3 regions of the Pseudomonas sp. TWI929 genome follow, and region 2 is predicted to be linked to each of the others. Evidence: riboswitches for the same ligand, from Rfam matches in the RefSeq annotation. Region 2 holds a riboswitch; each other region holds the start of a gene.
What was found. A riboswitch is a leader RNA that binds a small molecule or an ion and turns the genes downstream of it on or off. The one in region 2 is predicted to bind cobalamin.
Positions count from the first base shown of each region.

Region 1 (3,267 bases), on a different contig from region 2:
CCGGGGGCGCTCTGGGTATTGGCGGTATCGGCATAACGCTCATCCACATAGCGCGCGCCCATACCGACTTCCACCTGCTGCCCGAAGCCTTTGCTCAGCCACAGGTTGGCGGTACGCCGCGGCACGTTGACCGGTCGGTTGCCCGCGCGGTCCTGCGCGACACCGTCGACCATTTCGGCGAAGTCGTCATACCTGGCGCGCACCAGCGACGCGTTGGCCGACACTTGCAACTGGTGCGCCAGCGCCAGTTCCAAGGTCGCCTCCAGGCCATCGGACGTCTGCTGGCCGGCTTGTTGTGGCTCGTGGGTGATCGGGTCGTCCACCAGCAGCTTCTTCTTGACGATGTGGTAGGCCGCCAAGGTCCATTCGCCACGGCCGTCCCAGAAACGTTGCTTGAGCCCCACCTCGGTCTGCTTCGCTTCGGTCAGGTCGTAGTGCATCTGGCTCGGGCTGAGGCTGATCAGGTTGTCGACCCCGTCCTCGCTGGTGGAGTACTGGCCATACAGCGACAGGTCGTCGGTAACCGCAAACACCAGCCCGACGCGCCAGTTGCCACCTTGCAGGCTGCGATCGCTGCGGCTGTCGTTGGTCAGGTTGTCGCGGTCGATGTGGTTCTGGTCGCGGCGCACGCCGGTTACCAGCGACAGGCGATCGCTCAGCTGCAGGCGGTTTTCGGCGAACAGAGCGAAGGTGTGGGTGGTGGACAGGGTTTGTGGGCGCAGCGGCGAGGCACTGTGGAACCCGCCCGGCTGCGGTTGCCACGGGTCGATGTAGTCGCCGCCGACATCGTTGTAAGGCGCATTGCTGTCGACGTTGAAGCGCACCTTGTTGTACTCGGCTCCGAGTACGGTCTTGCTGGCCAGGCCGAACAGCGAGTGGTCGAAGGTGAAGGTCTGGCGGTCGCCGAACTGTTCCTGGTTGTGCTTGATTTCCAGGTAGCTGCCGCGCAGCAACTGCTGGCGCTCGGCGTCCCAGTCATAATTCTCGGCATTGCGCCAGTGGCGGCGGCTCTTGATGTAGTACAACTGGTTGCTGGCGCTGACGTGGTCGTTCAGCGCCCAGTCGGCGGTCAACCGGGTCCATTCGTCGTCGTAGCGCTGCACGTCGTTCTGCACGTTGTAGTTTTTATTACGCAGGCTGCTGCGGTAGTGGCCGTCGATCAGTGGTGTGCCGTAGTAGTTGGCAGGTTGTGCCTCACCGCGGTCATGGGCGAGGGTAAAGCTGAGGTCGTCGCTGGCATCGAAGCGCAGTGCCGCGCTCAGGGCCAGGCTGCGTGAAGTGGTGCGGTCGACCCAGCCATTGCCGGCCTGCTGGTTCAGGGTCAGCCGATAGCTCAGGCGCTCGCCAAGGCTGCCGCCGCTGTCCAGGCCGAGCTGCTGGCGGTCCCACGAACCGTAGCCCAGGCGCAGGTGGTTGTGCACCTCGCCGGCAAACGGTTTTTTCGGGATCACGTTGACCACCGCACCGGTGGCGCCCTCGCCATACAACACCGAAGCGGGGCCGCGAATCACATCGATGCGCTCGACCATCCATGGGTCAACCGGGAAGGTCTGGGTGCCGGCACCGGTGTACTGGCGTGCGCCGTCGAACAGGGTCATCACCGAGCCGTGCCCGGCAAAACCGCGAGCGGAAAGGCCCGTGCCACCATCGCCAGGGGAGCCGACGTAGGTGATGCCTGGGGACCTGGTTACCGCGTCCTGCACGGTGAGGTTGTTGCGCTGCTGGATCTGTTCGGCGCTGATACTGCTGGTACTGGCTGGTGTTTCCAGGGCGCTGAGGCCAAGGCGCGAGCCGGCCTGGGTGGGCGTGGCCAGGTCGATGTCGTGGCTGTCGAAGGTACCGGTGATGGCCGTGGAAGGCAGGGCCAGGGGGTGTTGGTCGAGGCCATCGGCCTGGGCCGGCAGGGCGACGGCCAGGCAGGCCGCCAGAGGGTGAAGCTTGAACATACGGGACATGTCGTTCCACTGCTGCAGGAATGAATGGATCCCGGTGGAAAACACGCAAAGGCACACCGTGCCCGCAAGCGCGCGCACGGATACCGGCCTGCGCCCGCCCACCGCGGGTTGCCAAGTGAGGCTTCAGGCCGGTCTCCGGGCTTGCGAGGGGCAGGAAACCTTCACCTTCCCATGCATGTGCACAGTGGTTTGTCGAAGGGTTCGCTCGCTTACCGTTGCGGGGGCAGCGCCGGACTTGTCGTGGGCAACACGACGCACCGGCTTCCCGTTTCACCCTGCGCGCGGCGGCGCAGGACACCTGAAACTGGCGCGCATCTGACCATTGAAATGTTAGGGCGTCAAATTTGCTGGGGTTATGGGGCCGTGGTAGGCAGGTTAGCGCCCGCGCCGACGCGAAACCCGTGCCTCGATGTTCTTGCGCCCGATCAGCAGCGGCGGCTTCTCTACCACTGGCTCATCCGCCAGCCACTTGTACATCACCAGGCAGTCCACCAGCCCCAGTCGGGCATGGCGATAGGCCTTGGGCAAGCGGCCGACCGTTTCGAAGCCCAGCTTGTGCCACAGCGCCACTGCCACTTCATTGCTGGCTACCACTGAGTTGAACTGTAAGGCCAGAAAGCCCTCCTGGCGTGCCAGCTTCTGCGAATGCTCGCACATCAAGCGCGCCACGCCCCGGCCACGTGCCTGTTCGCAGACCATGTAGCCGCAATTACCCACATGCGCGCCAGGCCCGGTGGCATTGGCCTTGAGATAATACGAACCCAGCAGCTCGCCATCCTCTTCGGCCAGCAGGGTGTGCAATGGCAGCTCCAGCCACAGCTGGCTGGCCTGTTCAAAGGTCAGGGCCGGGTCGTATGCGTAGGTTTCACGGGCCTGGACAACAGCCTGGAAGGTAGGCCAGAAGCGTTCGAAGTCTTCGGGCGTCATGGGGCGAATGTGGATCATGCGGGTTCCTGAGAGTGCTTAGCCGCCCAGTCTGGGTGGCGCGGCGCCGTCGCGCAAGGGCGGCGACGCCGTTTGTGCTCAGCCGTTGGCCTTGCCCACCGCATCCATGGCCCGTGCGGAATAGACCAGTGCAGCACCAGCGTTCATTGCCACGGCCACGCCGAGGGCTTCGGCAATTTCCTCGCGGCTGGCGCCATGCTTGACTGCCTGCTGCGAATGCACGGCGATGCAGCCGTCGCAGCGGGTGGTCACGGCCACGGCCAGGGAGATCAGCTCGCGGGTCTTGGCGTCCAGGTGGTTGGTTTTGGCCCCTGCACCACTGGCGGTCATGTAGCCGGCCACGGTGTCGGGGGAGAGTTGCTTGAGA
Region 1 is NZ_JBDJLK010000113.1:10,405-13,671, reverse strand. Features, by position in the region: gene ABE456_RS26355 (TonB-dependent receptor) at 1-1,955, opposite strand, end outside; cobalamin riboswitch at 2,064-2,272, opposite strand; gene ABE456_RS26350 (GNAT family N-acetyltransferase) at 2,331-2,900, opposite strand; gene ABE456_RS26345 (carboxymuconolactone decarboxylase family protein) at 2,979-3,267, opposite strand, start outside.
Region 1: another riboswitch for cobalamin. It lies ahead of ABE456_RS26355 (TonB-dependent receptor); the one in region 2 lies ahead of ABE456_RS22035 (ABC transporter substrate-binding protein).

Region 2 (3,267 bases):
TGAGCCGGCGCTGTTCGTCAGCCGCACCCTGGCCCACCTGTGTGCGCCGGTGTTCGTCCTGCTGACCGGCCTTTCGGCCTGGCTGTACGGCGAGAAGCACCAGGGCCGTGGCGACGTTTCGGTGTTCCTGTTCAAGCGCGGGCTGTTTCTGGTGGTGCTGGAGTTCACCCTGGTCAACTTCGCCTGGACCTTCCAGCTGCCACCCAGCGTGATCTACCTGCAAGTGATCTGGGCCATCGGCGTCAGCATGGTCGCCATGTCGCTGCTGGTGTGGCTGCCTCGCACCGCGCTGCTCGCCCTGGGTGCAGTCATCATTGCAGGCCACAACCTGCTCGACAGCCTGCACTTTGGCGTGGAATCGGCCCTGCATGTGCCATGGGCGATCCTGCATGACCGCGGCTGGCTGGAATTCTCCGACAGCCTGCGCCTGCGCACGTCCTACCCGGTGCTGCCGTGGATCGGTGTCATCGCCCTGGGCTATGGCCTGGGCCCCTGGTTTGCCCGCGGCAGCGAGACCGGCCAGCGCCAGCAACGCTTGCTGCTGGCCGGGTTGCTGGCGCTGCTGGGCTTTGTCGTGCTGCGCATGTTCAACGGTTATGGTGAAGCACCGTGGAGTGGCTACCCCACCTTTACGCAAACCCTGATGAGCTTCTTCAACATCACCAAGTACCCACCGTCGCTGCTGTTCCTGGCCCTGACCCTGGGCTGCGGCCTACTGTTGCTGCGCGCTTTCGAACGCGCCGGCCAGGCACGCTGGATCAGTGCCCTGGCGGTGTTCGGTGCTGCACCCATGTTCTTCTACCTGCTGCACCTGTATGTGCTGAAGCTGCTGTACCTGGCCTGCGTGGCGATGTTTGGCCTCAACCATGGCGACTATTTCGGCTTCGACGGCATCGCTGCGGTGTGGCTGGGTGCGCTGTTGCTGGCGGTTTCGCTGTATCTGCCGGTCCGCTGGTTCGCCCGGCTGAAGCAGCGTCGCCGCGACATCAGCTGGCTGAAGTACTTCTGAAAAGCGTTTTCACCCGGCGGCGCGATGGTCTACCATGCGGGCCGCCGGTTTCCACCACGGAATTAATAGGGAATCCCAGGCCCGCCAATACGGGCCAAACGGAACTGCCCCCGCAACTGTAGGTGCCGAGCCTGCTCCATCGATGCCACTGGGTTTAACTGCTCGGGAAGGCCGGAGCCGGGCCATGACGCATCAGTCAGGAGACCTGCCGGCCTACATTCACCAACCGGCGGGGTGTCCGGGATTGGCCATCTGTGTTGCCCCTGCTGCAAGCGGGGGCGCGGCGATGCCTGTCCGTGCGTTCATTCCGTGAACTGTCCGATAGGAGATCGCCCAGCATGCTGCCCCGTTTCGCCACCTTGCTCGCCGGCCTTGGCCTCAGCGGCCTGGCCCAGGCTGCCGCCACCCAGTACCCGCTCACGGTCGACAACTGCGGCAAGCCGCAGACCTTCGCCCAGGCGCCGCAGCGCGCGGTCACCATCGGCCAGGCCGGCACCGAGATGCTCTATGCACTGGGCCTTGGCGACAAGCTGGCGGGTACCTCGCTGTGGTTCAACAACGTATTGCCCGAGTACCAGGCGCTGAACGCCAAGGTGCCGCGCCTGGCCGACAACGACCCCAGCTTCGAGGCGGTGGTCGGCAAGCGCCCACAACTGGTGGCAGTGCAGTTCGAGTGGATGGTCGGCGCCCAGGGTGTGGTCGGTACCCGCGAACAGTTCGACGAGCTGAAAATCCCCACCTACCTGCTGCCATCGGACTGCGAAGGCAAGGACAACCTGGTCGGCGCCGACGGCACCCGCCTGCAGGCGTTCCAGGTAGACAGCATCTACAAAAGCGTCAGCCAGCTGGCGGAAATCTTCAACGTGCAAGAACGTGGCACGGCGCTGAACGCCGAGCTCAAAAGCCGCCTGGACAGCGCCAAGGCGCAACTGGCCGGCAAGGACCTGTCGGCCACCTCGGCGCTGTTCTGGTTCTCCAGCGCCGACCTCGATATCGACCCCTATGTAGCGGGGCGCCAGGGTGTCGCCGACTTCATGTTGCGCACCCTGGGCGTGCGCAACGTGGTCGAGTCCAGCGAAGAGTGGCCAACCGTAGGCTGGGAAACCCTGGCCAAGGCCAACCCTACCTGGCTGATCATCGCCCGCATGGACCGTCGTCGCTTCCCCGCCGACGACTACCAAAAGAAGCTGGAATTCCTGCGCAGCGACCCGGTAACGCGCAACATGGACGCGGTAAAGCACGACCGCATCATCATCCTCGACGCCGACGCCATGCAGGCCGGCATCCGCCTGTTCCGTGGCGTACAGACGTTGTCGGCAGCCTTTGCCAGCGGTAAAGCCAGCCAGTGATCAATCGACTGCTACCCTGCATCGCCGTTGCCCTGGCAGCCCTGTTGGCTGCCCTGCTGGCCGGTACCGCCATCGGCGAAACCAACCTGTCGCCCAGCGTGGTCGGCCAGGTGCTGGCCAACCACCTGTGGCACGCCGGCTACCCGGTCGACCCGATCGACGCCGGCATCGTCTGGAACTACCGCCTGACCCGCACCCTGGTCGCGGCGGCCTGCGGTGCCGGCCTGGCCACCTGTGGGGTGATCCTTCAGGCGCTGTTGCGCAACCCACTGGCCGAGCCTTACCTGCTAGGCCTGTCTGCCGGTGCCTCGACCGGTGCAGTACTGGTCGGCCTGCTGGGCCTGGGCAGCCTGGCCTTGAGCATGTCCGCCGGGGCCTTCATCGGCGCCCTGGCGGCCTTTGCCCTGGTGCTGGTGCTGGCCCGCGCGGCAGGCCCCAGCAGCAACAACGCCCAGGTGATCCTGGCCGGTATTGCCGGCTCGCAACTGTTCAACGCCCTGACCGCGTTCCTGATCACCAAGTCGGCCACCGCCGAGCAGGCGCGCGGCATCCTGTTCTGGCTGCTGGGCAACCTCAGCGGCGTGCGCTGGCCTTCGGTGTGGCTGGCCGTGCCGGTCGCGCTGTTCGGTCTGCTGGTATGTCTGTGGCACCGCCGTGCGCTGGATGCGTTCACCTTCGGCGTCGATTCGGCCGCCTCGCTGGGTATCCCGGTGCGGCGTACCCAGTTGCTGCTGATCAGTTGTGCGGCGCTGGTAACGGCCGTGATGGTGTCCATCGTCGGCGCCATCGGTTTTGTCGGGCTGGTCATCCCGCATGCCCTGCGCCTGCTGCTCGGCCCCGGGCACAGCCGCCTGCTGCCTGCCAGCGCGCTGGGCGGTGCGTTGTTCCTGATTGCCGCCGACATCCTTT
Region 2 is NZ_JBDJLK010000069.1:26,246-29,512, reverse strand. Features, by position in the region: gene ABE456_RS22040 (DUF1624 domain-containing protein) at 1-1,009, shown strand, start outside; cobalamin riboswitch at 1,038-1,237, shown strand; gene ABE456_RS22035 (ABC transporter substrate-binding protein) at 1,348-2,358, shown strand; gene ABE456_RS22030 (iron ABC transporter permease) at 2,358-3,267, shown strand, end outside.

Region 3 (3,267 bases), on a different contig from region 2:
GTACCCGGGCCACATCCTGGCCTTGTTCGTGAGCGTTGCGCATGGCCGCGATGATCTGCTCCAGGTGCAGCTCGGCACTGTTGATCACGGTCTCGGCCTGGTGGCCTTCGAGCACGGCGGCCGGTACCAGTGAGCCGGCATAGATGATCACCGGGCACTGGCGGATCAGCCGTTGGCCCTTGACCGTGATCAGTTCCGGGTCGCCGGGGCCGGCGCCGATGAAGTAGACGGTCATGGAAAGTCCTTGCAAGAAAAGGATATGAAGCGTTCAGCAGGCCAGGGCGAGCGTGGCCGGACCCAGTACCTGACGGGGCAGCAGCAACCGGGCAGTGCCAAGCCACTGGCTGGCCAGGGCCAGGGCAGCGCTCTCCGCCACGCCCCAGCAGCCGCTATGGGCATGGGCAGCGGCAGAACGATGGCTGAGCAATGGTTCGTAGGGTTGCAGTTGCGCGCCATGGTACAGCACCAAGGGCAAACCGAGGCGATCGGCCAGTTGCTGCAAGCCGGGTTCGTCGGCCTTAAGGCTAATGCTGGCGATACCGCGTAGATCGGCCAACGCCAGGCCCTGGTGTTCCAAGGCCTGGCGCAGCAAGGTTTGCAGGGTATCCGCCGGGCAACCCCGGCGGCAACCGAAACCGGCGTAAAAAACCGGCATCAGGCCTGGCTGGAACGGCGGAACAGCCATGCGCTGAGCAGGCCCAAGGCCAGCCAGAAGGCGGCGTTGGTCAGCCAGGAGGCCAGTTTGAACTGGGTTTCCAGTGCTTCGGGGGCCAGGCTTTCGTGCACTTCGGGCTGCGGTGCGCCGATTACATGGGGAATGACCAGCAGCACGGCGCCCAGCGCCTTCAGCAGCCAGTGGCGGGCGAATACCAGCATGGCCAGCCCCAGGGCTGTAGCGCTGGCTGTGCCAACCCACCAGGCCTGGCGTTGCCCCAGGTCGGCGGCCGCAGTACCTGGCAGTTCTGGTGGCAGGCCCAGGGTCGGGGCCAGGCAGAACACGGCAAAGCCGGCCAGCCCCCACAATGCGCCAGTGCCGGCGCGCTTGGGCTCGCGCAGGCTGTACAGGGCGGTGAGGATCAAGGCGAAGCCGACCGCGACCACCAGGTTGCCACCGGTGGTAGACAGCACGCGCTGCCAGCCGTCTTCCGGCGACCAGGCTTCGGCACTGTGTTCATGGGCGGCCACTTCACTGCCATGTTCGTGGTGTGCGGCCGGTGCCGCAGACTCGTAGGTTTCTGCCTCGAGAATCAACGGGGCGACCCAGAAACTCTGCAGCAGGGTCAGCAGCAAGGCAGCAAGCAGCCCGCTGAAGCCCGCGGTACGGGCAATGCGCGTAATCATCGGGCGTACTCAGTGGCAGGGGAAGGCGGCGCTGTGGCGGGTGTCGTGGGCGGCGTTGTGCACGGCCTCGATGTGCGAGAAGCCGGCGAAGTACACCAGGCACAGGCCCAGCAGGCTGGCGCCGACGGCGATGACTACACGCTGACTGAGGGTGACCGGGGTGGCAAGGCTGTGCTGCTTGGCGCTGGTGACGGGCATGACGCGTTCCTCTGCTTTTTTGTGGGCAACGGGCGAGCGCGGCAGCCCCGGGCATGATTGCCCAGGGGAATGCAACAGCGCCCGCCCACCGCGGGGTGTTCATGAACGCCAGGCCGGTCTCCGGGCTTGCGAGGAGGAGCAGGGCTCCTGGAAGGCGTCACCTTCCCATGCCGAACTACCGGGCACAGTGGTATAGACGCTTCGCTCGCTTACCGTTGCGGGGGCAGCACCGGCCTTGTCCGGCCCTGTTTGCAGGGCCTGCGACGCACCGGTTTCCCGTTTCACCCCCATTGGGGGCACCTGAACGTGAGGTGTAAGGAGAGCATGGGGCGGGCTTGGCGTCAATTGCCAAGTACCGCAGCAGCAACCCATAAGCTGAAGGAGATTGCCCAGCCCTTTGGGCTGCGCTGTCACGCAGATAACTGTGCTGGCAGCTGCTCCGCGTACCCTGTGGGAGCGGGCGCGCCCGCGAAGGGGCCGGCACAGGCGACAGACAGCAGCCAGTTTGCCCAATCAACCCCGGGCAAACGCCGCCAGTTTCTCCCCATCCAACCGGTAACGCACCCACTCGTCCTGCGCCTCGGCCCCCAACTTCTCATAGAAGCCGATCGCCGGCTCGTTCCAGTCCAGCACACTCCACTCCAGCCGCCCGCAGTTGTTCGCCACTGCCTCGCGGGCAATGTGCTGCAGCAACTGCCGCCCGGCGCCGTCACCGCGCTGCTCGGGCGTCACGTAAAGGTCTTCCAGGTAAATGCCATTGCGCCCCAGCCAGGTCGAGTAACTGTAGAAGTACACCGCAAAACCGATAGCCCGCCCATCGCGTTCGCACATCAGGCTGTGCACGGTGCTGCCTTCGTCGAACAGGCTGTGCTCGATGTCGGCAAGGCTGGCGACCACTTCGTGGCGGGCGCGCTCGTACTCGGCCAGTTCAGTGATGAAGGCCAGGATCTGCTCGGCATCGGTACGAACGGCAGGTCGAATGGTGAGGCTCATGGGGACGGCTTCCTTGATCCAAGTGGCGGTACAGTAATGTGTATCTACATAATTTATTAGAACTGTATCGGTCGCAAGAGAGGGCGACTCCGTTAGTGTGACAGCACCTATCAAGAAAGTGGAATGCCCGCCATGCTTGCCTCTGCCGACTTGCTGACTGCCTTCGTGCTGTTTGCCTTCGTGTCTTCCATTACCCCTGGGCCCAACAACACCATGTTGCTGGCCTCGGGGGTGAACTTTGGCGTGCGTCGCTCGATCCCCCACGCGCTGGGTATCAGCTGTGGCTTCATGGTGATGGTACTGGCCGTCGGCCTGGGCCTGGGTGAGGTGTTCAAGGCCTGGCCGCCGTTATACACAGTGCTGCGCTACACCGGCGCCGCTTACCTGCTGTACCTGGCCTGGAAGATCGCCACCTCCGGGCCGGTCGGCACGGCTTCATCCAGCGCACGCCAACCGCTGGGCTTCTGGGGCGCGGCAGCCTTCCAGTGGGTAAACCCCAAGGCCTGGGTGATGGCGGTGGGGGCGATTACCACCTACACGCCGGCGCAGGGCTATGTGACCAATGTGATCGTCATTGCTGCCTTGTTCGCCCTGGTCAACCTGCCAAGCGTGGGTGTGTGGGTGATGTTCGGCAGCGCCCTGCGCAACCTGTTGCAGAACCCGCGCTGGCTGATGCTGTTCAATGTCCTGATGGCCTTGCTGCTGGTGATTTCACTGTACCCGCTGCTGTTTGTA
Region 3 is NZ_JBDJLK010000014.1:24,477-27,743, reverse strand. Features, by position in the region: gene cobM (precorrin-4 C(11)-methyltransferase) at 1-235, opposite strand, end outside; gene ABE456_RS08885 (cobalamin biosynthesis protein) at 269-655, opposite strand; gene ABE456_RS08880 (CbtA family protein) at 655-1,341, opposite strand; gene ABE456_RS08875 (CbtB domain-containing protein) at 1,351-1,539, opposite strand; cobalamin riboswitch at 1,633-1,858, opposite strand; gene ABE456_RS08870 (GNAT family N-acetyltransferase) at 2,053-2,532, opposite strand; gene ABE456_RS08865 (LysE family translocator) at 2,656-3,267, shown strand, end outside.
Region 3: another riboswitch for cobalamin. It lies ahead of ABE456_RS08875 (CbtB domain-containing protein); the one in region 2 lies ahead of ABE456_RS22035 (ABC transporter substrate-binding protein).